3 regions of the Variovorax palleresanus genome follow, and region 2 is predicted to be linked to each of the others. Evidence: predicted binding sites of a transcription regulator. Region 2 holds the regulator's gene; each other region holds the start of a gene.
The links. The regulator sigma-54, encoded in region 2, starts transcription at its own class of promoters, with help from an activator protein. The targets are predictions, from matches to a motif close to TGGCANGNAANCTGCTTT.
Positions count from the first base shown of each region.

Region 1: ACJ7Z0_RS17455 (TorF family putative porin) is a predicted target of sigma-54. The motif match lies at 2,525-2,542, and genes of this name have one in related genera.
Region 3: glnA (type I glutamate--ammonia ligase) is a predicted target of sigma-54. The motif match lies at 4,587-4,604, and genes of this name have one in related genera.

Region 1 covers NZ_JBJNVP010000002.1:2,870,795-2,878,596, forward strand. The annotation lists gene ACJ7Z0_RS17430 (hypothetical protein) at 1-339, shown strand, start outside; gene ACJ7Z0_RS17435 (hypothetical protein) at 693-857, shown strand; gene ACJ7Z0_RS17440 (helix-turn-helix domain-containing protein) at 1,260-1,529, opposite strand; gene ACJ7Z0_RS17445 (hypothetical protein) at 1,571-2,059, shown strand; partial or broken gene ACJ7Z0_RS17450 (magnesium chelatase domain-containing protein) at 2,160-2,372, opposite strand; gene ACJ7Z0_RS17455 (TorF family putative porin) at 2,587-3,411, shown strand; gene glnK (P-II family nitrogen regulator) at 3,479-3,817, shown strand; gene ACJ7Z0_RS17465 (ammonium transporter) at 3,846-5,378, shown strand; gene ACJ7Z0_RS17470 (SMP-30/gluconolactonase/LRE family protein) at 5,642-6,574, shown strand; gene ACJ7Z0_RS17475 (LysR substrate-binding domain-containing protein) at 6,937-7,802, shown strand, end outside.
Region 2 covers NZ_JBJNVP010000002.1:3,130,543-3,138,344, forward strand. The annotation lists gene ACJ7Z0_RS18615 (thiol:disulfide interchange protein DsbA/DsbL) at 1-640, shown strand, start outside; gene lptA (lipopolysaccharide transport periplasmic protein LptA) at 795-1,523, shown strand; gene lptB (LPS export ABC transporter ATP-binding protein) at 1,520-2,314, shown strand; gene rpoN (RNA polymerase factor sigma-54) at 2,332-3,927, shown strand; gene ACJ7Z0_RS18635 (phospholipase D family protein) at 3,938-5,542, shown strand; gene ACJ7Z0_RS18640 (YceI family protein) at 5,561-6,193, opposite strand; gene ACJ7Z0_RS18645 (YceI family protein) at 6,250-6,828, opposite strand; gene ACJ7Z0_RS18650 (cytochrome b) at 6,825-7,439, opposite strand; gene ACJ7Z0_RS18655 (ATP-binding response regulator) at 7,530-7,802, opposite strand, start outside.
Region 3 covers NZ_JBJNVP010000002.1:4,337,524-4,345,325, reverse strand. The annotation lists gene ntrC (nitrogen regulation protein NR(I)) at 1-1,366, opposite strand, end outside; gene glnL (nitrogen regulation protein NR(II)) at 1,390-2,469, opposite strand; gene ACJ7Z0_RS24185 (hypothetical protein) at 2,473-2,982, opposite strand; gene glnA (type I glutamate--ammonia ligase) at 3,126-4,541, opposite strand; gene ACJ7Z0_RS24175 (competence/damage-inducible protein A) at 4,688-5,488, opposite strand; gene ACJ7Z0_RS24170 (EI24 domain-containing protein) at 5,485-6,360, opposite strand; gene ACJ7Z0_RS24165 (sterol desaturase family protein) at 6,399-7,373, opposite strand; gene ACJ7Z0_RS24160 (polysaccharide deacetylase family protein) at 7,384-7,802, opposite strand, start outside.

The sequences.
Region 1 (7,802 bases), 260 kb from region 2:
TTCCAAGCGGTCGAACGGAAGCTGCTTGCCCTGGATTACGCGTTCTTCGAGGACTATTCAAAGTCGCTGAATGATTTCTCCAGAGAGGCATTTTCAGTATTCATGCGCCACCAGCCATGGGCCAGTCTCCCGTTGCTGGGCGCCGAATCCGATGGAAGTTTGATCGCCACCTGGGAAAGGGATGGTGCATGTTTGACCATTCGCTTTGCTAACCGGTACGAAATAGACTTTGCGATCTCCGTTGGTACTGGTGAAGGTGCACAGAGGCATTGGGGAAAGAGCCAGATTGCTTTCTTCATTGCGGAGCATACGCAGGCAGCAAGAATCATCTCGCGCTGAAGTGCCGTTGCCACTCACTGATTCGGTCGCTCGCACATGCCGTGCAGCTCAGGTTGATGGGGGAAGGCCGACTCCGGCGGCATTCGAATTGCGCTACACAGAGGCGGGCCACGAAGCCTATGTTTCTGTGAACTGGCTTGAATTCCTTCATCAGGGGGCTGCCGACTACCAGACCAAGCTGCAAGTGCTTCGGGAATGGTTGCTGGCTCGGCCGAAGGGCGAAGTGATTGCCCCTTCAAAGAATGGTGTGCTGGCCGTCCTTCCTGTCCAAGCCGTCCAAGGAATGCCACTATCCGCGGCCAACGGCAGTCTTGACTGCGCGCACGAGCCTCGTCACGAAGGCGATCCCCACAGTGGAATTCGGCCTCAGCCTGGTGTTGAAACGTGGCCCCGCCAAGAAGATGCGCCGGGCCGACTTGCCGTTCAGCAGTTCCTCTTTCAGGCCGTTTGCCATTTCGAGGCTGGTCGCTAGCAAAGACCAGAACGGGCTCTACTGGCAGGATGCCGGTCGCGCCTGAGGAAGAAGTGCGCGTCATCGATGACGTGCCGTTGCGCGGCGGGTTTCGCAGATCACTGAATCGGTGCCCTCTCAAAGCAAGGCGTTGACTGGCGAAGAGGGGCCGCCTTCCACCGGTATCCTGTCACCGACCGCCGCGGCGCTGAAGTGGCTTGAAGTCCGTGACAGTCCCAAAGGAGTCCGGTTCGCGGGCCGGAAAAGCACACGTGGTCATTCTTGCGAGACCGCATCGCCAAGCGACAGGACGCTGGTTGACTGTGGCCGCTTTTTCCCACCAGAGGCCAGGACTGCGGAAGCTATGCCGTTCGCCCCGGATTTCTCGCGGGCGCTGATGGTGACTAACGCATGGGAGATCACGTTTCTCTAATTCAAGAGCTAAGGCGCCCGGCTGACCGCGGTTGTTCTACAGCCCGGCTTCTGCGGCCAGTTCTGCCACGGAAATCCCGATTCCGGCAGCAATGCGAACCACAACCATGACGCCGGGGTTCTGAGTCCCTCGCTCAATGCTGCTCATGTAAGACCTATCGACCTTGCTCCTATGAGCTAACTCCTCCTGCGTGAGTCCGCGCGCTTGGCGGGTCGCGCGAATAGCCATTCCCAGCGCCACCAGCGCAGGATCCAGCGCGTGTTGGGGCGAAGGGGTCGGCATGGACAAAATCGTCCGCGAATGCATACGATCGCACCACGGACGATCTTCCACATAAGGGCCTCCCAATGTTTCGTGTCGACAGTCGTTTTGAGATCCACATTCCTCCGTTTCCTGGGGATCAAGGTCAGAAGGTGCAGCAGTTTCATTTCGTCGAGCAGTGCTTCAATGTGCCGTTGTGGCATATCCAAGTACTTCCAAGGGCGGTCGGCGAGGATGACTTCCAGCGATGGAACTGCTATTTGGCGACGCGCGCCAGCGACGCGCTGGGTATCTTGCTGGGACAGCGATGGGAGAGCAGCAAGCTCCATGTTGTCCTACCGCAATACCTGATCCGCACGGACTCGATCGCCCTGGCTAGGTGCAGCGCGCTTTGGGAGTGCAGGGTTAACGGTCAGAGCAACTCAGCTGCTCTGATGTTCGATACAAGCCTGGGGTCATTCGTCGACCCGGAGTTCGAGGTGATCGAAACGGCCAACGTGCAGAGAACCGCAGTTAGATGGAGGGATTCGGAGATTGCCGGCGTGGATTTACATGCGCAAAGCAAGCGCGCCTAGGTCAAGAGTTATCCACATTCGATTGGCCAAGTTTTTCCGTACCCCAAAACGGGAGGGAAAGCGTAGTCACGACGCTACCTTGCTCAGCTGAGAAAAAAAGCGCTTGACTACATCTGATGCGCTTGTTGTTCGGAAATTCGAGGCCGGCATTCTGGATGGCCGACCGCACGCGCTCGCGGGCTTCCTTGACTTCGGTTTCCGCCAGCCCGACGAGCGTGAAGCTCGGCAGGCCGTTGGCCAAATGCACCTCAACCGTGACACTGGCCGCTTCCAGCCCAAGCAAAGCACGGCTTTGCACCAAAGACAGGCTCATTTTTATTACTCTCCCCATTGTGGTGCTCCCATTTTGGGTTGGGCTCGTGCACCGCCGGGGCCTGGAAGCCCCGCACATGAAACGTTTGTAATTTTTCATCGGGGTTTGTGGATCGGCGGGCCACAGGCGCTTCGAAGGGTGAACGAGCACTTTGGCACGCTCCCTGCTACGAAACGGTGTCCCCCCAACTTCCAACCAACCCCGAGGAGTCTCGATGATGCACCGTAAATTCGCCCAGGCAATGGCCGTGGCCGCCCTTGCCGCCCTGCCGATGCTGGCGAGCGCCCAACTTACGGGCAACGTGGCCCTGACCAGCAACTACAAGTTCCGCGGGCAGGACCAGGACATGATCGGGAAGAACGATTACGCGAAGACCAAGGGCTTCAAGCCCGCCATCCAGGGCGGCTTCGACTACGCGTTCGGCGAAAGCGGCTTCTACGTCGGCAACTGGAACTCCAGCGTCAACTGGCTGCAGGGCAACAGCATCGAGAGCGACCTCTACGGCGGCTACAAGTTCAAGGCCGGCCCGTTCGACCTGGACGTGGGCGCACTCACCTACATCTACCCGGGCAACTCCATCGGCAACACCACCGAGCTGTACGGCGCGGGCACCTGGGCCGACGAAGCCGTCGGCTCGTTCACCCTGAAGTACTCGCACACGGTGTCGAAGGACTACTTCGGCTACGCCGGCTACAAGTCGGGTTCGGGCCTGAAGGGCCGCAACACCGGCTACCTGAACCTGGCCTACAGCAAGGAAATCGTGCCCAAGCTCACGCTGAAGGCCGCCGTGGGCTACACCCGCATGTCCAGCGACATCCGCAGCCTGGGCTACAAGAGCTACGTGGACTACAACGTGGGCGTGTCGTATGACTTCGGCAACGGCCTGGCACTGGCCGGCTCGGTGCAGGGCGCCAACAAGAAGAGCTCCTACCTGGCGGTGAGCAACCCGGGCGTCGACTTCGGCTTCGGCACCTTCGGCCAGCAGACCTACTCGCCGAACAAGGCGCGCTTCATCGTCACGCTCAGCAAGACGCTGTAAACAAGCACAAGAACAAGGTGCGGCCCAAGCTGCCGCACCATTCATTCCATCCAAGAAGGAGAAAGTCATGAAGCTGGTCACAGCCATCATCAAACCGTTCAAGCTCGACGAGGTGCGCGAAGCACTGTCGGCCATCGGCGTGCAAGGCATCACGGTCACGGAAGTCAAGGGTTTTGGCCGCCAGAAGGGCCACACCGAGCTGTACCGTGGCGCCGAGTACGTGGTCGACTTCCTGCCCAAGGTCAAGATCGAAGCGGCGGTGTCCGACGACCTCGTCGACCGCGTGATCGAAGCCGTCGAGGGTGCGGCGCGCACCGGCAAGATCGGCGATGGAAAGATTTTTGTCTACAACCTCGAGCAGGTCGTGCGCATCCGCACCGGCGAAACGGGCCGCGAAGCCCTCTGACCAGCCCAGGCTCGAAAGAACAACGACTATGAAAAAACTGCTTGTCTCTCTTGCGCTCGGCTTGAGCGTGCTCACTGCCGCTTTCGCACAGGCGCCCGCGCCCGCCGCGGAAGCGCCGGCTGCATCGGCACCGGCTGCCGCTGCTCCGGCACCCGCGGCCGCGCCTGCTGCTGCCGCCCCGGCTGCAGCAGCCCCTGCCGCCGCCGAGGCAGCGCCCGCCGCGGCTCCCGCTCCTTCTTTCAACAAGGGTGACACCAGCTGGATGATGCTGTCCACGCTGCTCGTCATCATGATGACCGTCCCCGGCCTGGCCCTGTTCTACGGCGGCCTGGTGCGCAGCAAGAACATGCTGTCGGTGCTCATGCAGGTGATGGTCACCTTCTCGATGATCGTGGTGCTGTGGCTCATCTATGGCTACAGCCTTGCGTTCACCGAGGGGAATGCCTTCTTCGGCGGATTCGACCGGCTCTTCATGAAGGGGATCTTCGATCCGGCCACTGGCGTGTTCGCGCCCGCCGCCACCTTCAGCAAGGGCGTCTACATCCCCGAGCTGCTGTTCGCCGCCTTCCAGGCCACCTTCGCCGGCATCACCTGCTGCCTGATCGTGGGTGCTTTCGCCGAGCGCGCCAAGTTCTCGGCCGTGCTGCTGTTCATGGTGATCTGGTTCACCTTCAGCTATGCGCCGCTCGCGCACATGGTCTGGTTCTGGATGGGCCCGGACGCCTACACCGCCGCCAACGTGGTGGATGCACAGAACGCCAAGGCCGGCCTGATCTGGCAATGGGGCGCTCTCGACTTCGCAGGCGGTACCGTGGTGCACATCAACGCCGCTGTCGCCGGCCTGGTCGGTGCCTTTGTGATCGGCAAGCGCGTCGGCTACGGCAAGGAAGCCTTCACGCCGCATTCGCTCACGCTCACCATGGTCGGCGCTTCGCTGCTGTGGGTTGGCTGGTTCGGCTTCAATGCAGGTTCGGCCCTCGAAGCCGGCACCAGCGCCGTACTCGCCTTCATGAACACCTTCACCGCCACCGCAGCCGCGGTGCTCGCATGGTGCATCGGTGAAGCACTGATGCGCGGCAAGGCCTCGATGCTGGGTGCCGCTTCGGGCGCCGTTGCAGGCCTCGTGGCCATCACCCCGGCCGCCGGCAACGTCGGCCTGATGGGCGCCATCATCATCGGCTTCATCGCCGGCTTCGCCTGCCTCTGGGGCGTCAACGGCCTCAAGAAGCTGCTGGGCGCGGACGACTCGCTCGACGTGTTCGGCGTGCACGGTGTCGGCGGTATCGTCGGCGCGCTGCTCACCGGCGTGTTCAACACCCAGGCTCTCGGCGGCCCCGGCCTCGTGGGCGACTGGGTCACGGCCAGCGTGGTGTCCAACGGCATCGGCGCGCAGGTCTGGATCCAGCTCAAGGGCGTGCTGCTGACCATCGTCTGGTCTGGCGTGGTGGCGTTCATCGCCTTCAAGATCGCCGACCTCACCATCGGTCTGCGTGTGTCGGAAGAAGAAGAGCGCGAAGGCCTCGACATCTCCTCGCACGGCGAGACCGCATACAACAGGTAACCCCAAGCAATAGGCAACCCCCCAGTCTTCGCGCACTTCGTGTCGCTTCGCCAACCCCCCTGCTGGGGGCAACACCAGAGGCCCGGCAAAGCCGGTTCCTCGGTGTTCCACGAAGAAGGCATACGACGCAAAGGCTGGTTATAAGAACCACAAGAAGCAATCCTTTTTCAGCAAGGTCTCCTTTGGATGTTCAGCCCGCGAGCGCTTCGGCGCCAGCGGGCTTTTTTTTGTCTTCGGGGCAGCGGATGCACAATCCGGAGATCATGTGGACCACCCTCGAAGACAGCCTCTGCGAACTCGGCGAATCGCCGTTCTGGCACCCGCACGAACGCGCGCTTTACTGGCTCGATATCCCGGGGCGCGCGGTGCTGCGCACGCGCGGCGACATCGGCACGCCGTCGGCCAGGGTGGAGCGCTGGGGCTTGGCCACCGAACCCGGCTGCATGGCGCCGGCCAGGAGCGGCGGCCTCGTGATCGCGCTGCGCGACGGCATCTACCGGGCCCGCGAATGGGGCGGTGAGCTGGTCGCGATGGCGCGTGTCGAACACGACGTGCGCACCATGCGCTTCAACGACGGCAAATGCGATGCGCTGGGCCGTTTCTGGGGCGGTTCGCTCAACGAGGCCAAGGACCGCGCCAACGCCGCGCTCTATTGCTTCGATGCCCGTACCGACACCGGCGTGGCCCCCACATTGACGCAGATGGCCAACGAGGCCACCACCGCCAACGGGCTCGCGTTCTCGCCCGATGCCCGCACCCTCTACTGGGCCGACACCGCCGCGCACGTGGTGTGCGCCTGGAACTGGGACGCCGAGGCCAATTCGCTCTCGCATGCGCGCGTGTTCCACCAGTTCGAGGCCAAGCCCGAAAGCTGGACGCCTGAATCGCCCGTGCGCTATGAAGGCCGGCCCGATGGCGCCACCGTCGATGCGGAGGGCCACTACTGGGTTGCGATGTTCGAAGGCGCACAGCTGCTGCGCTTCGCGCCGTCGGGCGAGATCGTCGCCTCGGTGCCCGTCCCCGTTCAGTGTCCGACCATGCCCTGCTTCGGCGGCGACGACCTGAAGACGCTCTTCGTCACCAGCGGGCGCAAGGGTCGGCCTGCCAGCGAGATCGAGCGGCTCCCGGCCTCGGGCAGAGTGATATCGACGCGCGTCGCAACGCCCGGGTTACCTGTCAACTTCTTCGAGGACTAGGTTGAAACCTTGTCTTTCTGCCTGTTGCGTTGGGGATGATTCGTGGGGCGCTCCCGCCGACGGGGTACCTTGCTCCGCGAATGTCCCCCGGCCTGCGGCCTCCTCCTTTATTTCGCTGCGCAAGGCACCCCGCCAGCGGGAGCGTTGGTCAGAGCGGTGGTTGATCAGCCAGCACAACGGCAGCGCCCGGTGTGCACAGGGCGCCGGGTGCTCCCCGCAGCGAAATAAAGGAGGAGCCGAAGGCGGGGGACATTCGCGGAGGGGAGTACCCGGTGGCCTGTGCACGCGCCCTGAACAACAGCGCCCTGAACAACAGCGCCAAGAACAACAGCGCCAAGAACAAGACAGAAGAGGGTAAAGACATGGCCCTCCAGCACATCCCACCCATCCAGTGCCTCCTGACCTTCGAAGCCGTGGCCCGGCTGCGCAATGCAAGCCGCGCCGCGGACGAACTGTGTGTCACGCCCAGCGCCGTGAGCCACCGCATCCGCCAGCTCGAATCGCATGTGGGCTTCAAGCTCTTTGGACGCAGCGACTTCAGTCTCACTGCCGACGGCGCGGCCTACCTTGCCAACGTGCGCACCGGCCTTGCAGCGCTGCAGGCCACGCCCGGAGGCAACGCGGCGAAGCAGCAGCGCGCGACACGCCTGCGCATCGCCGTCACGCCCACCTTCAGCCGCGTGTTCCTGATGCCTCGGCTCGAATTGTTCCGCAACATCTACCCCGACATCGAACTGGTGCTGCAGGTGTCGATCCCGCTGCTCGACGTCACGGCCGAGCAAGCCGATCTCGAAGTGCGCTATGGCAGCGGCGCGTACGCCGACTGCGAACACCGCCTGCTGCTCGAGGAAGAAGTGGTGCCCGCCTGCAGCCCGAGCTACCTCAACGAGTTCGGCCCGTTCAATGGTTTCCGCACCGCGGCCGAGATTGCGAGCGCACGGCTGATCCGCAGCCCGCTCGAGCCCTGGGGCACCTGGTTCTCGAGCTGCGGCATCGACCAGCCCGAGCCGCACGTCGGCTCCCAGTTCAACGATCTTGGCCTTGTCTACGACGCAGCCGCGAGCGGCTTCGGCGTGGCGCTGGTGCGCCTGAAGATGGGCGCCGCCTGGTTTGAATCGGGCCGCCTGGTGCCGCTCTCCGACCGGCCCGTGCCTTCGCCACACCGCCACACCATCTGCTGGCAGCCCGGCACGCTCGATCGGTGGGAGTGCGCCGCCTTTGTCGACTG
Region 2 (7,802 bases):
TCGTGACTTTTCGCTGGCCGCCACCTCGCTCGGGCTGCTTTCCCTGGCCGGCAACACCGCGCACGCCCAGGCGCGCGTGCCCAAGGCCGGAACCGAGTACCTGGTGCTCGACAAGCGCGTGGCGGTCGATGCGCCCGCGGGCAAGATCGAAGTGATCGAGTTCTTCTCGTACAACTGCCCGCACTGCAACGATTTCGAGCCGCAGCTCGAAGCCTGGCTCAAGACGGCGCCGAAGGAAGTGGCATTCCGCCGCGTGCCCGTGCCTTTCGTGGGCAACGACGTCGAAGCCAAGCAGCGCCTGTACTACGCGCTCGAAACGCTGGGCAAGGTCGACGAATTCCAGCCGAAGGTGTTCGACGCGATCCACAAGCAGCGTCAGAACGTGAACGGCGACGCCAACATCATTGCCTGGGCCACCGCCAACGGCCTGGACGGCGCCAAGTTCAAGGAGGTGTTTACTTCGTTCGGCGTGGCCAGCAAGGCGAAGCGCGCCTCGCAGATGACCGACGCCTACAGGGTGGCCGGCGTTCCGGCCCTGGCAATTGCCGGCCGCTGGTATGTGGACGGCGAAACGGCCGGCAACATGACCAAGGCGCTCCAGGTCGCCAACTTCCTGATCGGCGAAGCCAAGAAGGGCTGACCCCCTTTTGCAGGGGGTATCACCTGCGGCCGGCAGAGCCGGTTTCGCGGTGTTTCCGGATGGATGTCAAGCCCGCTTTGGCGGGCTTTTTCATCCGTGCGTGCAGGGCTGGCGCCATCTGCCGCATACAATGCAGAGCAAGTTTCGTGCCTCTATGACATTGCACTCCTACTCCAACACCACTCCTCTTGTTCGCCGCTTCGGCCGCCTGGCTCGCCTGAGTGTTGGCGCGCTGTTGCTGGCCGGTCTCGCCTCGGGCGCCCTGGCCGAGACGGCCGACCGCACCAAGCCGATGAACATCGAGTCCGACGCCATGCGTTATGACGACCTCAAGCAGACGAGCGTGTTCACGGGGAACGTGCTGGTCACCAAGGGCACGATCATCATCCGCGGCGCGCGCATCGACGTTCGGCAGGACGCCGAGGGCTACCAGTACGGGGTGGTCACGGCGGCTCCCGGCAAGCGGGCCTACTACAAGCAGAAGCGCAATGCGCCCGACGAGTGGATCGAGGGCGAATCGGAGGTCATCGAGTACGACAGCCGCGCCGACAACGTCAAGTTCATCCGCAATGCCGTGATGCGCCGCCTGCTGGGCGCCACGCCAAACGACGAAAGCAGCGGCGCGCTCATCGTCTACGACCAGAGCAACGACACCTACACGGTCAACGGTTCCACCGTGCCGCCCAACACCGGGGTGAATGCCCCCGCGGGCGGTGGGCGGGTGAAGACCATCCTGACGCCCAAGAGCGCCACGGCGCCCGCGCCAGGCGCCTCGGCGCCGGCCGGCGGACGGGCCGCGCCAGCAGCGCCCCAGCCGGCACCCGGTGCCGGCCTGCGGCCGAGCACCACGCTCAGCGGCAGCGAAGGGGAAGGGCGCAAGTGATAGAAACCGCTGGAAGCCACACCGCCGATGGCACGCCGGGCAGCCGCCTGGTGGTGCGCGGCCTGCAAAAAAGCTACGGTAGCCGCAAGGTCGTCAAGGATGTCTCGCTCGACGTTCAAAAGGGCGAAGTCGTGGGGCTCCTGGGCCCCAACGGCGCCGGCAAGACCACTTCGTTCTACATGATCGTGGGCCTGGTGCGGGCCGACGCCGGCGAGATCACCATCGACGGCGAACCCATTGCGCACATGCCGATCCACCGGCGCGCCCGCATGGGCCTGAGCTACCTGCCGCAGGAAGCCTCGATCTTCCGCAAGCTCACGGTCGAGGAAAACGTGCGTGCCGTGCTCGAGCTCCAGCGCGAGCCCGATGGCAACGGCAAGCCCGCGCCCCTGTCGAAGCAGCGCACCGAAGAGCGGCTCTCGGGGCTGCTGGCCGACCTGCGCGTGGACCATCTGCGCGATTCCCCCGCGCTCGCGCTCTCCGGCGGCGAGCGGCGCCGGGTCGAAATTGCCCGCGCGCTGGCCACCCAGCCGCGCTTCATCCTGCTGGACGAGCCCTTTGCCGGCATCGACCCCATCGCGGTGATCGAGATCCAGCGGATCATCAGCTTCCTGAAGGAGCGCGGCATCGGCGTGCTCATCACCGACCACAACGTGCGTGAAACGCTGGGCATCTGCGATCACGCGTTCATCATCAGCGACGGGCATGTGCTGGCACAAGGCACACCCTCGGAGATCGTCGACAACGCCGAAGTACGCAGGGTGTACCTTGGCGAGCACTTCCGGATGTAAGGGAGGAGCCGGTCTCCATGAAGCAAGGGCTGTCCCTTCGCGTTTCGCAGCATCTGGCGCTCACACCGCAGCTGCAGCAGTCGATCCGGCTGCTGCAGCTCTCCACGCTCGAACTGAGCCAGGAGGTCGAGCAGATGCTCGACGAGAACCCGTTCCTCGAACGCACCGCGGAAGAAGCGGCGCGCGAGGAATTCGGCCTCGATGCCATCGATACCCCGATGCCGCGCGATGAATCATCGGGCGAGGCCGGCGAGAGCGACTTCGCCTCGGCTCCGGCGAGCAGCGCGGCCACCACCTCCAGCGAAACCACGGCCGCGGCCGAAACCGACGTTCCCGCCGCCGACGCCACCGAGCGCGAGCCCGACTGGGAAGGCGACGGCACCGTCGACATGGCGCCGGACGACAGCGAGTGGGGCAGCGATGCTCCCGCGCGCCAGAACAACCTGGGCGACGACGAGCGCGCCGACGCCACCGAACTCGCGCGCAGCCAGGAGTCGCTGCAGTCCTTCCTGCACCGGCAGGCGCTGAGCCTGCGGCTCAACGAGAACGACTGCGCCGCGCTGCGCTTCCTGATCGAATCGCTCAACGACGACGGCTACCTCGAAGATTCGCTGCCGGCGCTGGCCTCGGGCCTCGCGGGCGACGACAACGACCAGTTCGACGAGCTGGTGCATCACTTCCAGGTGGCGCTCGGCCTGCTGCAAAGCCTGGAGCCGGCCGGCGTCGGCGCGCGCGACCTGGGCGAATGCCTCGGCATCCAGCTGCGCGCGCTCGCCAGCGAAGACGAAACCGAAGAACACGCCCTGGTCCGCAAGACCGCCATCGCCATCTGCAAGCAGCCGATGGAGCTGCTCGCGCGGCGCGACTTCAAGCGCCTGGCCACGCTCACCCGCACCAACGAAGAGCTGGTTCGCTCGGCGCTGCAGATCATTTCGCGCCTGGAGCCCAAGCCGGGCCGCCGTTTTGTCGATGTCGAGCGCAACATCGTGATCCCCGACGTGATCGTCACCAAGATCGGCCGCGGCACCAACGTCAAGTTCCGCGTCATGCTCAACCCCGAGGTGATGCCGCGCCTGCGCGTGCACGACATCTATGCCGGGGCGCTCAAGTCGCACAAGGGCGAGGGCAGCCAGGCGCTGTCGCAGCGGCTGCAGGAGGCACGCTGGTTCATCAAGAACATCCAGCAGCGCTTCGACACCATCCTGCGCGTCTCCAACGCCATCGTCGAGCGGCAAAAGAGCTACTTCGTGCACGGTGAACTCGCGATGCGGCCGCTGGTGCTGCGCGAGATCGCCGACGAGCTCGGCCTGCACGAATCGACCATCTCGCGCGTGACCACCGCCAAGTACATGGCCACGCCCTTCGGCACCGTCGAGCTCAAGTACTTCTTCGGCTCCGCGCTTGGCACCGAGACCGGCGGCAATGCGTCGAGCACCGCGGTGCGCGCGCTGATCAAGCAGTTCGTGAGTTCCGAGAGCATCAAGAAACCGCTGTCCGACAGCCAGATTTCCGAGATGCTCAAGGAGCAGGGCATCGAATGCGCGCGGCGCACCGTGGCCAAGTACCGCGAGGCGCTGCGCATCGCGCCCGCCAACCTCCGCAAGGCGCTGTAGAAAGCCGTCGATGGCCCCTCGCCGCCTGCTGTCGCGCTGTGGGCACTGGGTCTTGGCCGTGGCGGTGGCGCTGCTCGTTGCCGGCTGCGCCACCCTGCCCGACGAAGCGCCGCGCCCACCCACCCGGGCCATGGCGGTGTCGGCCGACACCGCGCTCGGCAAGATCGCGCTGGCCGCGCAGCCCGACCTCGATCTCAGCGGTTTTCGCCTGATGCCGGGCGGCGATTTCGCCTTCGACACGCGCATCCAACTCGCGCGGCGCGCCCAGCGCACGCTCGACGTGCAGTACTACCAAATCGAGAACGACGAGACCGGCCGCTACCTGCTGCGCACCCTGCGCGATGCGGCGGAGCGGGGCGTGCGCGTGCGGCTCTTGATGGACGACCTCTACACTTCGGGCGAGGACGAACTGCTGCTCGGCCTGGCCGCCACGCCGAACGTCGAACTGCGCCTCTTCAACCCGTTTCCAGCCGGGCGCGGCAGTCTGCTCAAGCGCTTCGCGGCCTCGCTCTTCGACTTCAGCCGCGTCAACCGGCGCATGCACAACAAGCTCTTCATCGCCGACGGCGCGATGGCGGTGGCGGGCGGCCGCAACATCGGCAACCAGTACTTCAGGCGCACGGCGGGCGAGAATTTTCTCGATCTCGACACCTTCGTGACCGGCGCGCTGATGCCGCGTCTCGGCACCCTGTTCGACCAGTACTGGAACAGCGTGTACGTGCGGCCGATCCAGTCGGTGGTGGCCACGGGCCTTTCGCGCGAAGAACTGCAAAAGCGCTTCGAAGCCGCCACCGGCCCCGACACCACGCCGCCGCCGCCGCGGCCCGCCCCCAACGACCTGCTCGGCTACAGCCCGATGGCCGAGGACCTTGCCACCGGCAAGCTCGGCCTGATCTGGGCCCTTGCCGAGGCCTACGCCGATTCGCCCGACCGCGTGATCGGCAAGACGGCGTCCTATGGCGGCGTGCCGCTGCTCGACGTCGACAGCGTGCGCTACAACGTGGTGGAGCAGATGCGCCGCGCGCGCTCCGAGGTGACCATCGTCTCGCCCTACCTGATTCCGGGCGAGGCCGGCCTGGAGGTGATGCGCGAGATCCGCCGGCGCAACGTGAAGATCAGCGTGGTCACCAATTCGCTCGCCGCCACCGACGAGCCGCTGGTTCACACGGCCTACCGCCGCTACCGGCCCGACATGCTGAAGCTGGGGGCCGACCTGTACGAGCTCAGCACCACGCGCACCCGGCGCAGCGTGCGGCTCGGCCTCTTCGGCACCTCGGTCGGCCGGCTGCACGCCAAGTCGGCCGTGATCGACCGGAGCATTCTCTTCGTCGGCTCGATGAATTTCGATCCGCGCTCCGAAACGCACAACACCGAGATCGGCCTTTTCATCCGCAGCCCCGAGATGGCGCAGCAGGCGCTCAAGCTCATCGACGTGCTCAAGCAGCAGGGCGCTTATCGCCTGCGCTTTGCCGAGGACGGCAGCAAGTCGCGCATCGAGTGGATCAGCGAGGACGCCGGCAAGACCACCGTGCTGAACGAAGAGCCCGACTCCGGCTTCTGGGACCGCGCCATGCTCGAGCTGCTGGCGCCGCTCACGCCCGAGAGCCTGCTGTAGGCCGGCCGTTCATGTTCCCTATTGCTGCACGTTGACCGCTTCGACCTGCACCAGCAGCTTCACCTTGTTCTCGAAGCCGAAGTTCAGCCCCCAGGTGATGCCCCAGTCGCTGCGCTGCACCGTGGTTTCGAAGTCGCCGCCGCAGACCTGGCGGTTGATGAGCGGGTTCAGGTAGCAGTTGAAGCGCACGGCCTTGAGCGTGACCGGCCTGGTCTGGCCCATCAGCGTGAGCGTGCCCGGCACGTCGACCACCTTGTCGCCGCTGAATTCGATGCGGTCCGCCACGAAGCGGCCGGTCGGAAACTCGGCCACGTTGAAGAAGTCCTTGCTTTGCACGTGGCGGTTGAGCAGGTCGACGCCGGTGTTGATGGAGCTGATGTCCATCGTGATGTCGACCTTGCCGCTGCTGCCGCTGCCGTCGATCTGCACCGAGCCGTCCTTGGTGCTGAAGCGGCCGCGGTTGGTGGTGGTGCCGTAGTGCCCCATCTCGTACATCACGAAGGTGTGGGTCGGGTCGATCACGTAGCTGGCGTTCTTTACCGGGCCGCCCGCGGGCTTGGCGGCCACGGGCGGCGCCGTGTATTCCTGCGCCAGGGCGGGGGTGGCAAGGGTCGCTGCAGACAGCGCGGCAGCGAGGAAGAGCTTCTTCATGGCAATGGGCGTGCTTGGCGTGAAAACAAAATCAGTTGAGAGGACAAAAAAGGGGCTCAAAGCGGAGCGAGGCCCGCGAGCGTGAACTTGAAGCGAACCTGCACGTCGTTGCCGACCACCGAGGTGTCGGTCCATTCGCCGTCGCCCACCTTGTAGTCGAGCCGCTGGATCGTAAAGCTTCCGGTCGCCACCGCGTAGCCGCCCGATGGCGCAATGGTCACCGGCACCGTGACCTGCCGCGAAATGTTCTTGATGGTGAGCTTGCCCGCCATCTCGAACCGGCCTTCGCCCAGCGCCTTGATGGCGCTCGACTGGAAGCTGGCCTGCGGAAAATGCCCGGTGTCGAACCACGGGGCCTTGGGCAGTTCGGCGTCGCTCATCGGCACGCCGAGCGATGCGCTCCCCGTGTCGATCTGCAGCGCGACGGTGCCGCCTTCGGGCTTCCTCGGGTCGAATGCCACCTGCGCGTCGAATTTCTTGAACGTGCCTTCCACCGGCACGCCCATCTGCTTGCTGACGAAGGCGATCTGGCTCTTGTCGGCCACGAGCCGGGTCGCCGTTGCGGGCTCGGCACCTGCGGGCGCCAGGGCGGCGAACGCGGCGGCCGCGAGAAAGAGACGGAAGACTCGGTTCATCTGGCGGATTCCTGGCGTGGCGCGGGCCACATGCGTTTCAAGATGCCGTCGCGGTCGATCCAGTGGTGCTTGAGCACCGCCGCCACGTGCAGCAGCGCCACCGCGGCCAGCGTGAACGCGCTGCCCTTGTGCAGCGGCTTCAGCACGGCCTCGGCCAGTTCCTTGTCGACCGGCATGAGATCCGGCAGCGGCAGCACGCCGAACCACACGACCGGAAACCCGAGCGCCGAACTGTAGGCCCAGCCGAACAGCGGCACCGCGAGGAACAGCAGGTACATCAGCGCGTGACTCGCCCGGTAGCCAGTGCGCTGCCAGCGCGGCATGGTGGCGGCCGCATGCGACGGCAGCGGCGGCGGCGGATGGCGCAGCCGCCACAAGAGCCGCAGGGCCGACAGCAGCAGGATCGTCACCCCGGCCCATTTGTGCCAGTTGTAGAGCTTGATGCGGGCCGGCGACAGCGGCAGGCCGGTCATGTAGAGCCCGACACCCAGCGAGCCGACGATCATGGCCGCGAGCAGCCAGTGCAGCGCCATGGCCACCGGGCCATAGCGCAGGTCCGCGGGCGTTTCGGCAATGGCGGTGGCGGAAGATGGAGGTATGTAGGCAGGCATCGGAAGCAGGACCAGCGGCCTGTGCGCGGAGCATATATCGGAAGCGGCGAAGGCACCGCACGAGCCGTGCCAGGCCCATGGCCGGCGGGGTCAGTGCCCCGATGACGCCTGCTGCGCCTGCAGCAGCACCGCATGCAGCTCGGCCGGCTGCACCGGCTTGCGCAGCGCGTGCCAGCCGCGCTCCGCGGCCAGCCGATGGGTGGCTTCGCCGATGTCGGCCGAGATCAGCGCGATGGTGAGCGACGGCTTTTGCCGCTGCAGCCGTTCCGCCAACGCGATGCCGTCGAGCCCGCCCGGCAGCCGGATGTCGCACAGCGCCGCGTCGAGCGCGCGCAGGTCGGCCAGCGCCAGCGCCTCGGCCGC
Region 3 (7,802 bases), 1.2 Mb from region 2:
CGAGCAGTGCCTGGGCTTCGATCTCGAGGCCGCTTTCCCAGCTGCTTGCGCCGACCAGGCCTTCGGCGGCTTCGGGCGCGGTGCTTGCCGGCGCCGTTTCGCGCTCGGGGCTCGATGACAACTGCGGCGCGGCTTGAGCCGGTGCTGCTGCTGCGGCGGGGGCTGCGTCGGTGGCCTGGACCTGCGGGCTGGCGGCGGCGGCCATGACTTCAGGCGGCAGATCCTTGGCTTCGATCAGCTGCGCCGGGGCCATCACGGTCAGCCAGTGGCAGATGTTTTCCAGCTGGCGCACGTTGCCCGGGAAGCCGAAGGCGGCGAGCCTGGCCAATGCGGCGTCGGAAATTCGCTTGGGTTCGACGCCGAGCTGGCGCGCGCTCACCTGCAGGAAGTGGCGCGTGAGCGCGGGCACGTCTTCGCCGCGCTCGCGCAGGGCCGGCAGCCGCAGGCGGATCACGTTGAGGCGGTGGAACAGGTCCTCGCGGAAGCCGCCGAGCTTGACGCGCTGCTCGAGGTCCTGGTGGGTGGCCGCGATGACGCGCACGTTGGCCTTGACCGAGTTGTGGCCGCCCACGCGGTAGAAGTGCCCGTCGCTCAGCACGCGCAGCAGGCGCGTCTGCAGGTCGAACGGCATGTCGCCGATTTCGTCGAGAAAGAGCGTGCCGCCCTCGGCTTGTTCGAAGCGGCCGCGCCGCATGGTCTGGGCGCCGGTGAAGGCGCCGCGCTCATGGCCGAACAGTTCGCTCTCGAGCAGGTCCTTGGGGATGGCCGCGGTGTTGATGGCCACGAAGGGACCGTTGGCGCGCGGCGAATGCTTGTGCAGCGCGCGCGCCACCAGCTCCTTGCCCGAGCCCGATTCGCCGGTGATGAGCACCGTGACGTTGCTTTGCGAGAGCCGGCCGATGGCGCGGAACACGTCCTGCATGGCCGGCGCCTGGCCCAGCATTTCGGGCGCGGCCACCATGCGCTCCTCGGCCACTTCCTCGCGTTGGCTTTCGTCGACGGCGCGGCGGATGAGTTCGACCGCGCGCGGCAGGTCGAAGGGCTTGGGCAGGTATTCGAAGGCACCGCCCTGGAACGCCGACACGGCGCTGTCGAGGTCGGAGAACGCCGTCATGATGATGACCGGCAGGCCGGGGTGCTTGGCCTTGATCTTGTCGAGCAGATCGAGGCCGGAGCCGCCGGGCATGCGGATGTCGCTCACCAGGACCTGGGGGCCCTGCTGCTCGTCGTCTTCGGCGAGTTCGAGGGCGGCGAGCACCTCGCGCGTGTTGGTGAAACTGCGCGTGGGCAAGTCTTCGCGCAGCAAGGCCTTCTCGAGCACGAAGCGGATCGATTGGTCGTCATCAACTATCCAGATCGGCTTCATGCATCTCCTTGTTGCCGTGGCTGCTAGGGCAGCGGTATCAATATCTTGAAATCGGTTCGGCCCGGGACGCTGTCGCACTCGATCACGCCGTGATGCTGTTGCACAAAGGTTTGCGCGAGCGTCAATCCGAGCCCTGTACCGCCTTCCCGGCCCGATACGAGCGGATAGAAGATGCGGTCCTTGATCGTGTCCGGCACACCCGGTCCATTGTCGATGACATGCAATTCCAGTGCCAATCGATACCACTGCTTGTTGAATATCACCTGCCGGGCGATTCGCGTCCTGAAAGTGATCTGCGCATCGCCGGCGGCGCGGCGCTCGGCCAGGGCCTGCGCGGCGTTGTGGACGATGTTGAGCGTGGCCTGGATCAGCTGCTCGCGGTCGCCGCGGAACTCGGGAATCGAGGGATCGAAGTCGCGCTCGATGTGCAGGTCGCGCGGAAACTCCGCCAGGATGACGGAGCGCACGCGCTCGCACACTTCGTGGATGTTCACGTCGCCCACCACGTGCGGGCGCCGGTGCGGCGCCAGCAGCCGGTCGACCAGCGTCTGCAGCCGGTCGGCTTCGTGGATGATGACTTGCGTGTACTCGATGAGGTCGCGCGACTCGACCTCCATCTGCAGCAATTGCGCCGCGCCGCGAATGCCGCCCAGCGGGTTCTTGATTTCGTGCGCGAGGTTGCGGATGAGTTCCTTGTTGGCCTGCGCCTGGTCGATCAAGCGCTCTTCGCGGTCCTGGCGCACCTGCTGCTCGAGCGGCGACATCTCGATGATGAGTTCGCCCGTCTTGTCGCCTTGCGCCAGCGTGACCTGCACCGGCATCAGTTCGTGGTTGACGCGGCGCAGAAACGCCTCGTAGCGCAGCGTGGCAAAGTCGTTGCTGCGCGCACCGTCGATGGCGGTGCGCAGAACGTGCGGCTCGTGAAAGCAGGCACCGAACTGAGAACCTTCGAGCGTGCGGCGCGACGTGCCCAGCGCGTCTTCGAGCGCCGCATTGGCGAACAGCACCGAGCCGTTGGTGCTGACCACCGCAATCAGCGTGGACAGCAGGTCGAAGGACTGAAAGCGCAGGCCGGCGCCAGTCGCCTTCTTCCCGAACACCATGGTTTACTGCTTGGCCGGCAGACGGCCGAGTTCGCGGCGGATGCCCGCGATGTCGCTCTCGTTGCGCGCCAGCTCGGCTTTCATTCCAGCCACGCGATCGAGGTATTTCTGGTAGTTGCGGCCTTCGCTGCCCTGCTTTTCGGGCTCGCCGTTGTTGTATTCCTTCTGCAGTTCCGCCTGGCGGGCCTCGGCCTTCTTCAGTTCGGCCTCGAGCACCGAGCGTGCTTCGCCGTCGCGGGCGCGCTGGTCGACGCCCTCGACGCGCGGGCTGCCGGCCGGCGCACGCGCCGCGGCCGGCCCGGAACCGCTGCTCGCCGAACCGCCGCCCGAAGGCTTGGTGCCCTGCACGACGGTGACGTTGCCGCCTTCGAGAACCTTGCAGCCCTTTTGCTGCGCCACGGTTGCATTGTTGGTGTATTCATTGCCGCAGCGCCACACGCGCTCCTGAGCCGACGCCGGCAAGGCGACGGCGAACAATGAACCAGCCAGGAAAATGAGGGAAGCAGTCTTCATGAGAATCGGTGGATGGCGCGACAAAGGTGCATTTTCCTGCAATTCGACCCCATCGGTGACAAGATGTTCCGCGTCAACGAAAAAGGACGGCCGCAGCCGTCCTTTTTGTCTTACTTAACCATCAGGGGCTTGCGCCCACCGATTTAGAGTGAGTAGTACATGTCGAATTCGACCGGGTGCGTCGCCATGCGGAAGCGCGTGACTTCCTGCATCTTGAGATCGATGTACGCATCGATGTACGCGTCGGTGAACACGCCGCCCTTGGTCAGGAACGCACGGTCCTTATCGAGGTATTCCAGAGCCTGGTCGAGGCTGTGGCAGACGGTCGGGATCAGCGCGTCTTCTTCCGGCGGCAGGTGGTACAAGTCCTTGCTGGCGGCTTCGCCCGGATGGATCTTGTTTTCCACGCCGTCGAGACCGGCCATCAGCAATGCAGCAAAGCCGAGGTACGGGTTCATCAGCGGATCGGGGAAGCGCGCTTCGACGCGGCGGCCCTTCGGGTTGGCCACGAACGGGATGCGGATCGAGGCCGAGCGGTTCTTGGCCGAGTAGGCCAGCTTCACCGGGGCTTCGAAGCCGGGCACCAGGCGCTTGTAGCTGTTGGTGCCGGGGTTCGTGATGGCGTTCAGGGCACGGGCGTGCTTGATGATGCCGCCGATGTAGTGCAGCGCGAAGTCCGAGAGGCCCGCATAGCCGTCGCCTGCGAACAGGTTCTTGCCGTCCTTCCAGACCGACTGGTGCACGTGCATGCCGGAGCCGTTGTCGCCGACGATGGGCTTGGGCATGAAGGTGGCGGTCTTGCCGTAGGCGTGGGCCACGTTGTGGATCACGTACTTCTGCAGCTGGACCCAGTCGGCGCGTTGCACGAGCGTGCTGAACTTGGTGCCGAGTTCCATCTGGCCGGCATTGGCCACTTCATGGTGATGCACTTCGACCGGGATGCCGAGCGATTCGAGCACCAGGCACATTTCCGAGCGCATGTCCTGGAAGCTGTCGACCGGGGGAACCGGGAAGTAGCCGCCCTTGACCGCGGGACGGTGGCCGGTGTTGCCGTGCTCGTATTCCTTGTCGGTGTTCCAGGAGGCTTCTTCGGAGTCGATCTTGACGAAGCAGCCCGACATGTCGTTCTTCCAGCGAACGCCGTCGAACACGAAGAATTCGGGTTCCGGACCGAAGTAGGCGGTGTCGCCCAGGCCCGAAGCCTTCATGTAGGCCTCTGCGCGCTTGGCGAGCGAACGCGGATCGCGCTCGTAGGCCTTGCCGTCGGCGGGGTCGATCACGTCGCAGGTCAGGATCAGCGTCGTTTCTTCGAAGAAGGGATCGATGTTGGCGGTGTTGGGGTCGGGCATGAGCTGCATGTCCGAGGCTTCGATTCCCTTCCAGCCAGCGATGGACGAGCCGTCGAAAGCGTGGCCCGAGGTGAATTTGTCTTCATCGAAAGCCGAGACGGGCACGGTCACGTGCTGCTCTTTGCCACGGGTGTCGGTGAAGCGGAAGTCGATGAACTTGACCTCGTTTTCCTTGACGAGCTTGAGTACATCGGCGACGGTCTTTGCCATCAGTTTCTCCTGAGTTGGATGGTGGTTAGGAATACAGGGACGAAGGATGCAGTTTCTGTGCCATTGTCGCCTCTTCGGAAGAGGCGCCGGCAAGGGCCGCAAACCCCAAAAAAAGGCGAGAAATCACTAATTTGGTGCATTCAAAACTAGCGCACCAATTCCGGGCCAAGCTTCGCATCATAGGCGTGCAGGCCCTCGATCAGCTGCGCGTAGGCGGCTTCAAGGCGAACGGGATCGCCCTTGACCCCGAGTTCGATGTGGCGGCCGTACTCGGGATGGTCGACGCTGGGCAGGCTGAACACCTTGATGCCCGCGTGCGCCGCTTCGATGGCCTCCATCAGAGGCGTGAGCGTTGCTTCCATGGCGCCAAAGACGATGACCGATTTTTCGGCCGCCTGCCCGCTGGTGAACATGTGCGCGTAGCGGCTGTCGAGCACCGATTCGATCATCGGCCACGCCATGACGGGAAAGCCAGGTACGAAGTGGACGTGATCGACGCTGAAGCCCGGAATCTTGTTGTACGGGTTGCGGATGATCGTGGCGCCCTTGGGAAACACGCCCATGTTGAGGCGGTGGATGTTGTCCGGCCGATCCGGCTCGTAGGCAATGCCCTGTTCGCGCGCGGTGTCCTGCATGCGCTCGCGGATCAGCAGCTCGGCCTCGGGATGCAGTTCGAGCGGCAGCCGCAGGGCCAGGGCGGCGCATTGCCGCGTGTGGTCGTCCGGCGTGGCGCCGATGCCGCCGGTCGAAAAGACGATGTCACCCGAGGCAAAGGCCCGGCCGAGCGCCGCCGTGATGCGCGCCGGCACGTCGCCCACGTATTCGGCCCAGCCAAGCTGCAGGCCGCGCGCGGCGAGCAGCTCGATGACCTTGGGCATGTGCTTGTCGGCACGCTTGCCCGAAAGAATTTCGTCGCCGACGACGATCAGTCCGAATGCACGGGTCATGGGGATTTCCACTGAGAAAGAACGGCCTGGTCGGCTTCGAGGGCTGGGGCGCTTTCGGCCGAAGCGGCGGCGGCTCCGCGCTGGGCACGCAACTGCGCCAGGGCATCGAGGCAATAGTGGCCGAACCAGAGCGCCGAAAAGGCAAATACCAGCGTGTAGATCCAGATGGCGAGCGGCACCAGCACGAAGAAGGCGGCGGCAAACAGCAGGCCCGAGGCCCAGACGATGCTGGGCGCGGCCCCCAGGTACCCGCACAGCACGCCGATGCATAAAAGCGGCAGCCGGTGCGCGCGCAGGATGGTGGCCCGCTCTTCGGGGCTTGAGTGCTCGGCCAGCGCATCGAAGCTCATCACGCGGTAGGTGAGCCAGCCCCAGATCAGCGGTGGCAGGACGAGCACCAGCGGGGGAATGAGCCAGAGCGGCATGGAAACCACGAGCGCCACCAGCGCCAGCACAGTCACGCCGAGCGAGCGCGCCACGCTGCCGAAGAAAGAGGCGCCCTTCTTGCGCTCCAGCGCGGGAAAGCGGCGGTGCGCCACCAGTGCCGTGAGCGGCGGCGCCATGAGGCCGGCCACGATCAGGAGCGAGACGACCACGATCAGCGGGGTGGCGGCCACCACGACCACCAGCGGCGCCAGCACGGCCGTGACGTCACCCGAAAAGAGCCGCCCGATCCAGCCCCAGAAGCTCGACAGCAGGGGCCAGGCGTCGAGCGCCTCGCGGGTCCATGCCACGGTGGCGTCCCAGAAGAAATAGCCGAACCCTGCGGCCAGCAGCACCATCAGGCCCAGGGGCAGCAGCGACAGCACGATCACGCGCGGCAGCATGCAATAGGCGACCGCGCGCCAGAAAGAGTCGAGGAGCAGGCGCATTGGGTGCGAAGGATAACCGGCTCGGTTCGGGCCGGCGCTCAGCCGCGGCCGACCATCCGCTTCAGGCCGAGCCATTGCTGCGCCCAGAAGCCGCTCCCGTAGTCGCGCAGCCGTCCGTCGGCGCCGGGCTCGACCTGGTCGCGGATGCCGGTCGGGTCGTAGCGCGGCTCGAAGTTGACGGTGCGAAAGAGCATGTCCCACCAGGGCAGCAGCACGCCGAAGTTGTGCCCGCCCAGCGTGTGGGCGCCACGCGATTCATGGCCCAGGCCGATGCTGTGGTGCAGCCTGTGAAAGCGCGGGCTGATCCACAGCCGCTCGCCAATGGCGCCGAAACCGAGCTTCAGGTTGGCATGCTGCAGGCTTTCGCTGAGCTGCGTGAAGGCCACGAAGGCAATGAACTGGCCGGGCGCGACGCCGATCAGCTGCGCCACGATGACGATCAGGGTGTCGTGCACGATGTCGTCGAGCAGATGGTTGCGGTCGTCGCTCCACATGGTCATCTGGCGCTGCGAATGGTGCAGCGAATGCAGGCCCCACCACCAGTTGAACTGGTGCTGGCCGCGATGGATCCAGTAGCCGACAAAATCGAGCACCACGAGGTAGATTGCAAACGCGACCCACGGCACGTCGGTGACGCCGGGCCAGGCCTCGTCGAGGTGGAAGGTGCCCCAGCCCGCGGTGCGCAGGCTCCCGATGGCTTCGTCGAAGAGCGGCTCGAGCGTGAAGAACATGGCCAGGCGGAACACGCCGAGGCGATGGATCAGCGTGTAGAGAACGTCGATGCGAATGGCGCGGCGGTCGGTGACCGGCTCGGCGGCCCGCCAGCGCTGCAGCGGACCGATGACCGCGAGCAGCACCAGGACCTGGATCAGGCCGACCAGCAGCCAGCCGGTGGCGTCGAAGGCATCTTCGGTCCAGCCGCCGAGGCCGACGGCATAGACCAGGGGCTGGATCACCGTCTCGAAAAACCAGCCCTGCAGCGCGGAAAAGGCGTCCGTCAACCAATCGATCACGGCAGGGGCCTCAGGGGTGGGACGCGATCCAGGCGCGGTAATCGGGGTGCTGGCGCAGGGTTTCGAAGCAGAAACCCTTGGCCTTGAGCCCGACGATCAGCGGCTCGAGGTTGGCCGGCGCCCACGGGTCCTTGCGCGACCAGATGCCCAGGTGCGCGAGCAGGATGTCGCCGGGGCGGATGGTCTCCAGCGCCTGCGCCAGGAGCTTTTCGTTGCTGAATTTCTCGCTCGGCAACTCGTCGCCCAGGAACCCGGCGGGCGACCAGCCCACGTGTTCGAAGCCGCAGGCCTTGGCTGCGGCGAGCAGCCGGGTCGAGGTCTTGCCGCCCGGCGCGCGGTACAGCGGCAGCGGCTTCTTGCCGGTGATGAGGGCCAGCCGCTCGGAGGCCTTGCCGATGTTGGCGCAGTACTCGGCCGCGGTCCAGGTGA